Regions from separate parts of the Arthrobacter sp. QXT-31 genome, predicted to be linked through region 3. Evidence: predicted binding sites of a transcription regulator. Region 3 holds the regulator's gene; each other region holds the start of a gene.
The links. The regulator HrcA, encoded in region 3, represses chaperone genes, less so after heat shock. The targets are predictions, from matches to a motif close to TTNGCACTCGNNNNNNNCGAGTGCNAA.
Positions count from the first base shown of each region.

Region 1: a site for HrcA is predicted at 1,202-1,228, ahead of BWQ92_RS23010 (Hsp20/alpha crystallin family protein). Genes of this name have one in related genera too.
Region 2: a site for HrcA is predicted at 1,446-1,472, ahead of BWQ92_RS17030 (FmdB family zinc ribbon protein). Genes of this name have one in related genera too.

Region 1 covers NZ_CP019304.1:5,029,576-5,032,432, reverse strand. The annotation lists gene ftsH (ATP-dependent zinc metalloprotease FtsH) at 1-613, opposite strand, end outside; gene BWQ92_RS23020 (hypothetical protein) at 713-961, opposite strand; tRNA gene BWQ92_RS23015 (tRNA-Lys) at 1,051-1,123, opposite strand; gene BWQ92_RS23010 (Hsp20/alpha crystallin family protein) at 1,341-1,766, shown strand; gene BWQ92_RS23005 (hypothetical protein) at 2,020-2,382, shown strand; gene BWQ92_RS23000 (Hsp20/alpha crystallin family protein) at 2,524-2,857, shown strand, end outside.
Region 2 covers NZ_CP019304.1:3,748,902-3,751,758, forward strand. The annotation lists gene BWQ92_RS17020 (hypothetical protein) at 1-99, shown strand, start outside; gene cpaB (Flp pilus assembly protein CpaB) at 157-756, opposite strand; gene BWQ92_RS17030 (FmdB family zinc ribbon protein) at 1,068-1,349, opposite strand; gene BWQ92_RS17035 (5-formyltetrahydrofolate cyclo-ligase) at 1,497-2,108, opposite strand; gene galU (UTP--glucose-1-phosphate uridylyltransferase GalU) at 2,195-2,857, shown strand, end outside.
Region 3 covers NZ_CP019304.1:4,531,207-4,534,063, reverse strand. The annotation lists gene dnaJ (molecular chaperone DnaJ) at 1-1,068, opposite strand, end outside; gene hrcA (heat-inducible transcriptional repressor HrcA) at 1,127-2,140, opposite strand; gene BWQ92_RS20700 (DUF3097 domain-containing protein) at 2,363-2,857, shown strand, end outside.

The DNA.
Region 1 (2,857 bases), 500 kb from region 3:
GGATTTTCTCCGGGTCCACCGGCTCGAATTTCTTTCCGCCGCCCATGCCCAAGAGTCCGGATTGCCGCCTGAGCAGCCAAAGGTAGAAGAGGACCAGCAACGCTATGGGCGCCACCGAGAGCAAGAGATTCAGCAGCAGCCCTCTCTCCTGCACAGCCGGCGTGGCCCGTACCGTGACATTGTTTCGCTCCAGCACGGCCAGTAGGTCGTCGCTGGCGAAGGAGGGCCGCTCGGTGGCGAACCGCCGGTAGTCCGTGGCGGACCCGGGCAGGGGCCGTTCCTGTTTCAGGCTTCCCTCAATCGTGTTTCCCCGGGCAAAGACTTCAGAGACGTTATTCTCCGCCACCTGCGCCTTAAATTCCGTGTACGGCACCGGCTGGGGACGGGCCGACTGGTCCTGGATCGAGAGCGCCGCAAAGACAGCCCCGTACAACACCAGGGCCCACAGCGCCCACTTCTGCCAGCCACCCCACGCTCCAGAATTCCGAGGCGAGCCGGGGCCGGGCCTGCCGTTCGGCAGCCCCTCGGTTCGCCAGGGGACCTGCTCCGGGCGGGTGTCGGCCCGCCCGCCCGGATCTGTCTTGTGATCCTTCACCGGGGAATGTTCCGGCATGTCCTGCACACCTCCACTTCCGCTTGGAAACACGCTTTCGGACAGCTGATGGCGATAACCTCATGAAGCGGCGCCCATTGCCGGAGCGCCGCCCGACGGTCAGGACAAACCACTCGCTCCTGGTTTGTTCCACACCGGTTCCCTTCCGGGAATGTTCCGGCAGAGCAGGTCCAGCAGCTCGCCCTGGTCCAGGCCGGTGGCTTCACTGACCTCGGCGAGGGTGGCCTCCCCGGCGCGCAGCAGCGCCGCGGAGGATTCCTGCAACGTCCGGTGCGCAACCTCCAGGGTGGTTTCGGCGTTGGCCATCACCGCCGCCAGCGCCCGCAATTGCTGCAGTTCCGGGTTCATTGTCCACTCACCTCCCATTCCATTGACGGCTCAGTCCAGCAAATCCGACGGCAAGCGGTGGCCGGCCTGCAGCAGACCCATTCAGGGGGTGCACCCGGTGGGGTTCGAACCCACGACCCGAGGATTAAAAGTCCCCTGCTCTTCCGGCTGAGCTACGGGTGCACCGGACTGGAGGCCTGTTCACCGCTTCCCGGCATTCCACTACCTCGCGTAATCTGTATCGGTTGCTACAGATTTTTATTAGCACTGCAACGCGGCGGAGGCAAGAGTATTTTGGGCAGTAATTGCCGGAAAGCCCTTGCAAGGAGCGGCGGTCGGTGCTATTAAATCTATGTCAGCAGATACAGATCCGGGTCGAAGGTGATCAAGGAGGTATGTCATGTTGATGCTCGATCCATTCCGGCAGCTCGACCGCCTGACCGAGCAAGTCCTGGGCACTGCGGGCCGCCCCGCAGCCATGCCGATGGACGCCTGGCGGGAAGGCGATGACTATGTCGTTGCACTGGACCTGCCCGGCGTGGACGGCGGCTCCATTGATGTGGGGGTGGACAGGAACGTCTTGACCGTGCGCGCCGAACGGAAGGACGTCGCCGGCAAGGACACCGAGATGGTGGCCTCCGAACGGCCCCGCGGTGTCTTCAGCCGCCAACTCATCCTCGGGGACGCCATGGAGACGGAGAAGATGACGGCCAGTTACGACGCGGGTGTCCTGACCCTGCGCATCCCCGTAGCCGCACAGGCAAAGCCGCGAAAAATCGAAATCCAGGTCAAGGGAGGCGAGCAGCCCCAGATCGACGCGGCCTAACAGACCGGGACGGGCACCCGTTACACGCTAACGCTGCCTCTTCGGGCGGTCAGGCACCACAAGGAACGCCACCGCGCCTTATAGCGCACATGCAGCAGCAGCGCACGGACCCGTCCCAACCGCGGTCCCCGGCCAGTCCGGGCCGGGGACCGTTTCACCGCATGCCCGGGCGATCGGTGGCCAATGGCGGGGAAAGACCCCGGGTTTGATCGTGCGGCTTGCCGGCCCTGGCAGGGCCGCCGCAGACGAGGGTATGAACTATGAATCCAGTGAAGGGGGTGTGGGGAACTTGATGGAAGAAGGCCGGCCGGTTGCGTACACGGCGCTCGAGAATGGGACACCTGTCATCTCCCGGTCGGGACACACTATTGGAACGCTGGACCGGGTCCTGGGAGACGACAAAGGCTTCATCCTTCACGGCATCGTCGTCAAGACCGGCAAGGGTCCCAGGCTTGTGGCGCGTGACGCCATTGAACGCATGACAACGACACAGATCCTCTGTACGCTCACCGATGAACAAGCCAGGGACCTGCCCCAGGCCCCTTCCATCCCGGCCTCAGGGATCAAGTCATGGATCCCCCGGAAAGCCAAAACCGGTGGTCCACCCAAGGGGTGATCCTGGCTTTAGCGGGGAGCCGGAACGGGCCTTAACATCCGCGGGCAGCCGACATATTTTATTCCTGCGGAAAATCCGATCCCCGGTTCCGCGGCTGCATCAGGCGCCGCTCGGCCGGGCAGACACGAGGAGGAGGCAGCAATGAACAGCATCATTCGACGGGCAGGTTCTGACATTAGTGAGCCTTTCCGCCGTTTCCTGGAAGGGGACCTTGGGTCATGGTTGCGGGTGGAGGAATACCGCGAGGACGGAACAATGGTTGTTAAAGCCGAAGTCCCGGGCATTGACCCTGACAAAGACGTGGACATCACCCTGGTTGGCAATGAACTCCAGATCGATGTCCGCCATGAGGAGAAAACGGAGCACAAGGACAAGCGCGGGTATCGTACGGAATTCAGGTACGGCAACTTTTCCCGAACCATAGCTCTCCCTGCTCCCGTGGACGAGAAAGACATCCGGGCTTCCTACAACGATG
Region 2 (2,857 bases), 780 kb from region 3:
AAAGCGGCCGAGGATGATGCGCGTACCTGGGGCGACTCTGAATCCGACAACGACCACGACGCGTGGCTGAAGGAGCAGAAACCCCCGCACTGGGGTTGATTGGAACGCCGGGGTCGATCGGCGCACTGGGGCTGACGACGAGGGCGTGGAGCCGGGTCAGCGTGCATTGGACCCGACGAGCACGAAAAACAGCTTCCCCTGGGTTGACGCACCCGCCAGGGCGCCGGCCTGGTCCGGTGTGGCAGCCACAACCAGCAGCCCGTCAGAATCGCCGGCAGCAAGCCACTGGCTGCCCTGGCTTTCCTGGCCGGAGGTCCACAGGACGGGCACCGACCGGGCGAGCACCTTTGAGGCTGATGCCTGCTCGTAGCCGTTGCCGCTGGTCAGGACCACGTTCACGAGCTGGCCCGGGGAAACCAGCTGGATGGAGGAGGGATCCGCCATTCGCAGCGGAACGGCGGCAGATCCGGGCGGCGCGCCGGTCAGCAAACCCGGCCCCACCAGCTGCGCATCGGTCAGGAGCTGGCCCTTGCGAAGCGGCGCGGCCAGCTGCTTGCCGCTCACTCCGGAGTGGTCGGCGAAGGTCCCGTCCGGCACCAGGGCTGGCGGCACGCTCACGGGTTTGAGGTCACTGCCGCTCAGGTTCGCGCCGGCCGGAAGATCACGGGCAGCGGCCAGGACGCTTACGGTCAGGGCAGGGGCGGGCGTCAGTTGGTGAACGGCGATCCCCGCCGCTGCGCACAGGAGGAGCGCCACAGCAAGGCGCCGGTTACGGTTCAGCCATCCTGCAAACCGCTGTCCGCGCGGGCGGTGGCGGACCGCCGGGCCGGGCAAGGGGTTGCGGCGCCCTCGGCGAACGGCCGGACGGGTTGCCCTTGCGGGGAAAATTCCGGTAGCTGGCATGCCGCCACGCTACTGGTCATCCGCTGGGCCGCGGCAGGTCTGGACAGCCGTATGTGGAAAAGCCGTCCGTGGAAAAACAAGGAGTCCGGCCGGGTCTACCCGGCCGGACTCCTGAAGTTTAGGGCGGCTGCAGTTCGAAGGCGGCAGGCGCCGCACGAACCTGCCTAGCTTGCGGCTGCTGCTGCCGGGGCAGCGGATGAGGCAGCAGGCGCAGCTGCGGGGGCCGGCGCTGATGCAGCGGGGGAGGCCGAGACGGTGCTTCCCTTGGAATCGCGCGAATCAGTCCGGTAGAAGCCGGAGCCCTTGAAGACCACGCCCACGCTGTTGAACTTCTTGCGGAGCGTGCCCTGGCATTCGGGGCAGGACGTCAGAGTGCTGTCGGTGAAAGACTGCACGATGTCGAAGGCATGGCTGCAATCCTTGCAGGCATAGGCATACGTGGGCACTGTAGATCCTCCTCTTGGACAAACGACAGGTCCCGTGCTGCCTGGCGTCACTTCCCGGATTCTCCTTGTCGGATCACCTCGGCGGAAATGTCTCCATTAGCAGTCGCAGGGCCTGAGTGCCAATTCTAGCACCCCGCCCAGGCGAGGTCACGCGAAGGCTACCAGCCCGGAGGGCATGAGCACTGCCTCGACGGGACGGTCGAAGTCCTCAGCAGGGATGGTCTGCGCGGGCAGGAGTTCGGAGTCGTAGATGATGGCGGCCTTGGGCAGGTGCAGGCCGCCGGCGTTGGCCGCAGCCAGAAACTTGTCGTAGTAGCCGCCGCCCTGGCCGATCCTGTTGCCGCTGCGGTCCACTGCCGTCGCCGGCATGAACATCCCGGCAGCAGTCCGTACAGTGTCCAGGCCGTGGCGCTCGCCGGCCGGTTCCTGGATGGGCGCATACTTGCTGCGGATGAACTCGCTGTCCGGAGTCCAGAAGACCCAGCTGAGCTCCCGGTCCGGCTCGCACACCGGGAGCAGGATGCTGTGGCCAGCCTCATGCAGCGCGTGCAGCAGGGGGAGGGTCGGCGGTTCGAAGTCGACGCCGAGGTAGGCGGTGAACGTGGCCGGCTTGCCCGCAGCGACGGCCTCGGCCCAAGGCAGGCCGTGGGAGGCGATGCCATCGCCGGCGTTTGCGAGGTCCGTTGCTGTCAGCGTGGCCCGGATCTGCCGGTGGCGCGAACGGATCCCGTCCTTCGACTGGGTGGTGCCTGTGGGCATGATGTCTCCCTTTGTCGCGGGGCAGGCGGCCGTGCTCCTGCCGGAAGCATTTACCGTATGAATGTTCCCTCGGATAGATTAGACCAGTGACTTCCACCAATTGTTCAGTCCGCAAGGCCGTGATCCCCGCAGCGGGACTCGGCACCAGGTTCCTGCCGGCCACCAAGGCCATGCCCAAGGAGATGCTGCCGGTGGTTGACAAGCCGGCCATCCAGTACGTCGTTGAAGAAGCCGTCAAAGTCGGCCTGAGCGACGTCCTGATGATTACGGGACGCAACAAGCGCGCGCTTGAGGACCACTTCGACCGCGTCCCGGCCCTGGAAGCGACGCTGGAGGCCAAGGGCGACACCGCCAAGCTGGAATCGATCCAGGCCGCGAGCAACCTCGGCGACATCCACTATGTCCGCCAGGGTGATCCCAAGGGCCTTGGCCACGCGGTGCTGCGTGCACGCCAGCACGTCGGCTACGAGCCGTTCGCCGTTCTCCTCGGCGACGACCTCATCGACGCCCGCGACGAACTCCTCAGCACCATGATCGAAGTGCAGGCCAAGACCGGCGGTTCCGTGGTGGCCCTCATCGAGGTGGAGCCGTCCCAGATCAGCGCCTATGGCTGCGCGGACATCTCTGAAATTGACGGCGAGGGCTTTGTCCAGATCAACAAGCTGGTGGAGAAGCCGGACGTCGACGAGGCGCCCTCGAACCTGGCGGTCATTGGCCGCTACGTGCTCCACCCCGACGTTTTCGATGTC
Region 3 (2,857 bases):
GCCCTCGGAGAACTGTTCACCGCGGAGCTTGGCCAGCTGCCGGAGCAGGTCTTCCTGCGCGGGGTCGAGCTTGGACGGCGTTTCCACCTGCAGGTGGACCTTGAGGTCGCCGCGGCCGTAGCCGCGCAGGTGGGTGACGCCAAGGCCTCGGAGCGTGATGATCTCGCCGGACTGGGTGCCCGCCTTGACATCGATCTCCTGCTTCCCGTCGAAGGTCTCCAGGCTCAGTTCCGTGCCGAGGGCGGCAGCAGTCATGGGGATGTTCAGGGTTGCGTGCAGGTCGTCGCCCTCGCGGACGTAGGTGGAGTCATTGTTGACGCGGATTTCCACGTAGAGGTCACCGGACGGTCCGCCCGCGGGGCCGGCCTCGCCCTGTCCCGAGAGCTGGATCCGTGTTCCGGTGGCCACGCCGGCGGGGACCTTGATGGTCAGGGAGCGTCGGCTGCGGATGCGGCCCTGGCCGCTGCACTCGTTGCAGGGGTCCTTGATGACTGTGCCGAAGCCCTCGCAGGAACCGCAGGGTGCGGCGGTCATGACCTGGCCCAGGATGGAGCGGACTGCCCGCTGGACCTGGCCGCTGCCGCCGCAGATGTCGCAGCGTTCCGGATGCGTGCCCGGCTGGCAGCAGGACCCTTCACACGTGGGGCAGGTGACGGCCGTGTCCACTTCCAGCTTCTTGTTGACGCCGAAGACGGCGTCGCGCAGCTCGATCCGGACACTGATGAGCGCGTCCTGGCCGCGGCGGACGCGGGACGCAGGTCCGGTAGTGCCGCCGGCGCCGAAGAAGGTGTCGAAGATGTCCTGAAACGCGAAGCCCTGCCCGGCGTAGCCGCCGCCGCCGAAGCCGTTGTCGGTGCCATTCTCGTTGCCGGTGGTGTCGTAGACCCTGCGCTTCTGCGGATCGGACAGCACCTCATAGGCGTGGGTTACGGCCTTGAACCGTTCCGCGGCCTCTTCGCCCGGGTTGACGTCCGGGTGAAGGGAGCGGGCCAGCTTGCGGTAGGCCTTTTTGATCTCTTCGCCGGTGGCTTCCGGGGAGACTCCAAGAACGTCGTAGTGGCTGCTCAAAGTTCGTATCTCTTCCTGGTTGTACTGCCTGTGGTCAGAGGATGTCCGGGGCGTCCGGTCACGGTCCCAGAATCCTCGAAAGGTAGCGGGCCACCGCGCGCACGGCGGCCATGGTGGTGGGATAGTCCATCCGGGTGGGGCCGAGGATGCCCACCTTGGCGGTAGCGTCAGGGCCGTAGCCGGTGGCCACGACCGACGCCTCGGCCAGCCCGTCGTAGGGGTTTTCGCGGCCGATGCTGACGGCCACTCCCCGCGGGTCCTGCGCCATGTCGCTCAGGAGCCGCAGCATCACCACCTGCTCCTCGAGGGCCTCCAGGACTGGTCCGATGCTGAGCGGGAAATCCACGTTGGACCGCGCGAGGTTGGCGGTCCCTGCCATGACCATGCGGTCTTCGCGGCTGTTGTGGGCGAGGCCTTCCAGTCCCTTCGCGAGGGCCATGGCCGCGGGGCGTTCCGCCGGCGCGCAGCCGGCCACGACGGCGGCCAGGTGCTGGGGCAGGATGGCCACCGGTGTTCCGGCCACGCCAGTCAGGAAGCGGGTTCGGAGGGCGGCGATTGTGTCGTCTGACAGGTCCTGCCCGGCGTCGACAACGCGCTGGTCCACCTTGCCGGAATCGGCAATCAGTACGATCAGCACCTTGCGCGGCGCCAGGAGCACGAATTCAATGTGCCGGACCACGGCACGGCTGAGGTGCGGGTACTGCACGACGGCGACCTGGTTGGTCAGCTGGGACAGAAGCCTCGCCGTCCGGTCCAGGACGTCGTCGAGGTCCTCGGATCCCTCGAGCAGCGTCTGGATGGCTCGCTTCTCCGCCGGAGAGAGAGGTTTGACCGCCGAGATCTGGTCCACGAACAGGCGGTAACCCTTGTCCGTGGGAATCCTGCCTGCGCTGGTGTGCGGGGCCGTGATGAGGCCCTCGTCCTCCAGTGCCGCCATGTCATTGCGGATGGTGGCGCTGGAAACGCCCAGATGATGCCGTTCCACCAGCGCCTTGGAGCCGACGGGTTCGCGGGAATGGACATAGTCCTCCACGATGGCGCGCAGCACCTCAAGCTTCCGTGGTTCGCTCACAGTCCACCTCCTTTTGGCCTTATCCGCGCCGGGCCTGATCCCGCCCGTAAACGCCATGGTTAGCACTCGACATGCCTAAGTGCTAACAAGTCTAATATGAGTCGCCCCGTTGTTAGCATTGGTACCGCTCCGGGCGAAAATCCGGGCGCCTGCCCCCGGCGGCATGCACGCTGCCGGAGCGGCTCTTTTCCATGCAGACTCCTATTGCAAAGCGGTGAATGAATGCAGTACCAGAACTGGGGCCCGCAGGAGATTGCAGCTCCCGCCAAGAACAGCCTGCCCGAGGTACCGGTGGAGCGCGGGATGGTGCTCGAGGACGCCCAGTCCGGCTGGGTGGGCGCCGTGACCCGGGTGGAGAAGTCCGGCGGCATGCACGTGGTGGCGCTCGAAGACCGCCGCGGCAAGTCCCGGTCCTTCAAGCTTGGCTTCGGATTCCTCCTCGAGGGACAGCCGATCCGACTGATGCCGCCGGCTCCCAAGGCGAAAGCCGCCGGGTCCGCCACGGCCACACGGACGGCGTCGGGCTCGGTGCGCGTGGAGGGGCAGCGCGCCCAGGTGGCCAAGGCCAGCCGCATCTGGGTTGAAGGCAAGCATGATGCCGAGCTCGTGGAAAAAGTCTGGGGCGACGACCTCCGGGTGGAGGGCATCGTCGTCGAGCCCCTGCACGGCATCGATGACCTGGCGGCAGCGGTTGCCGATTTCCGGCCCGGTCCCGGC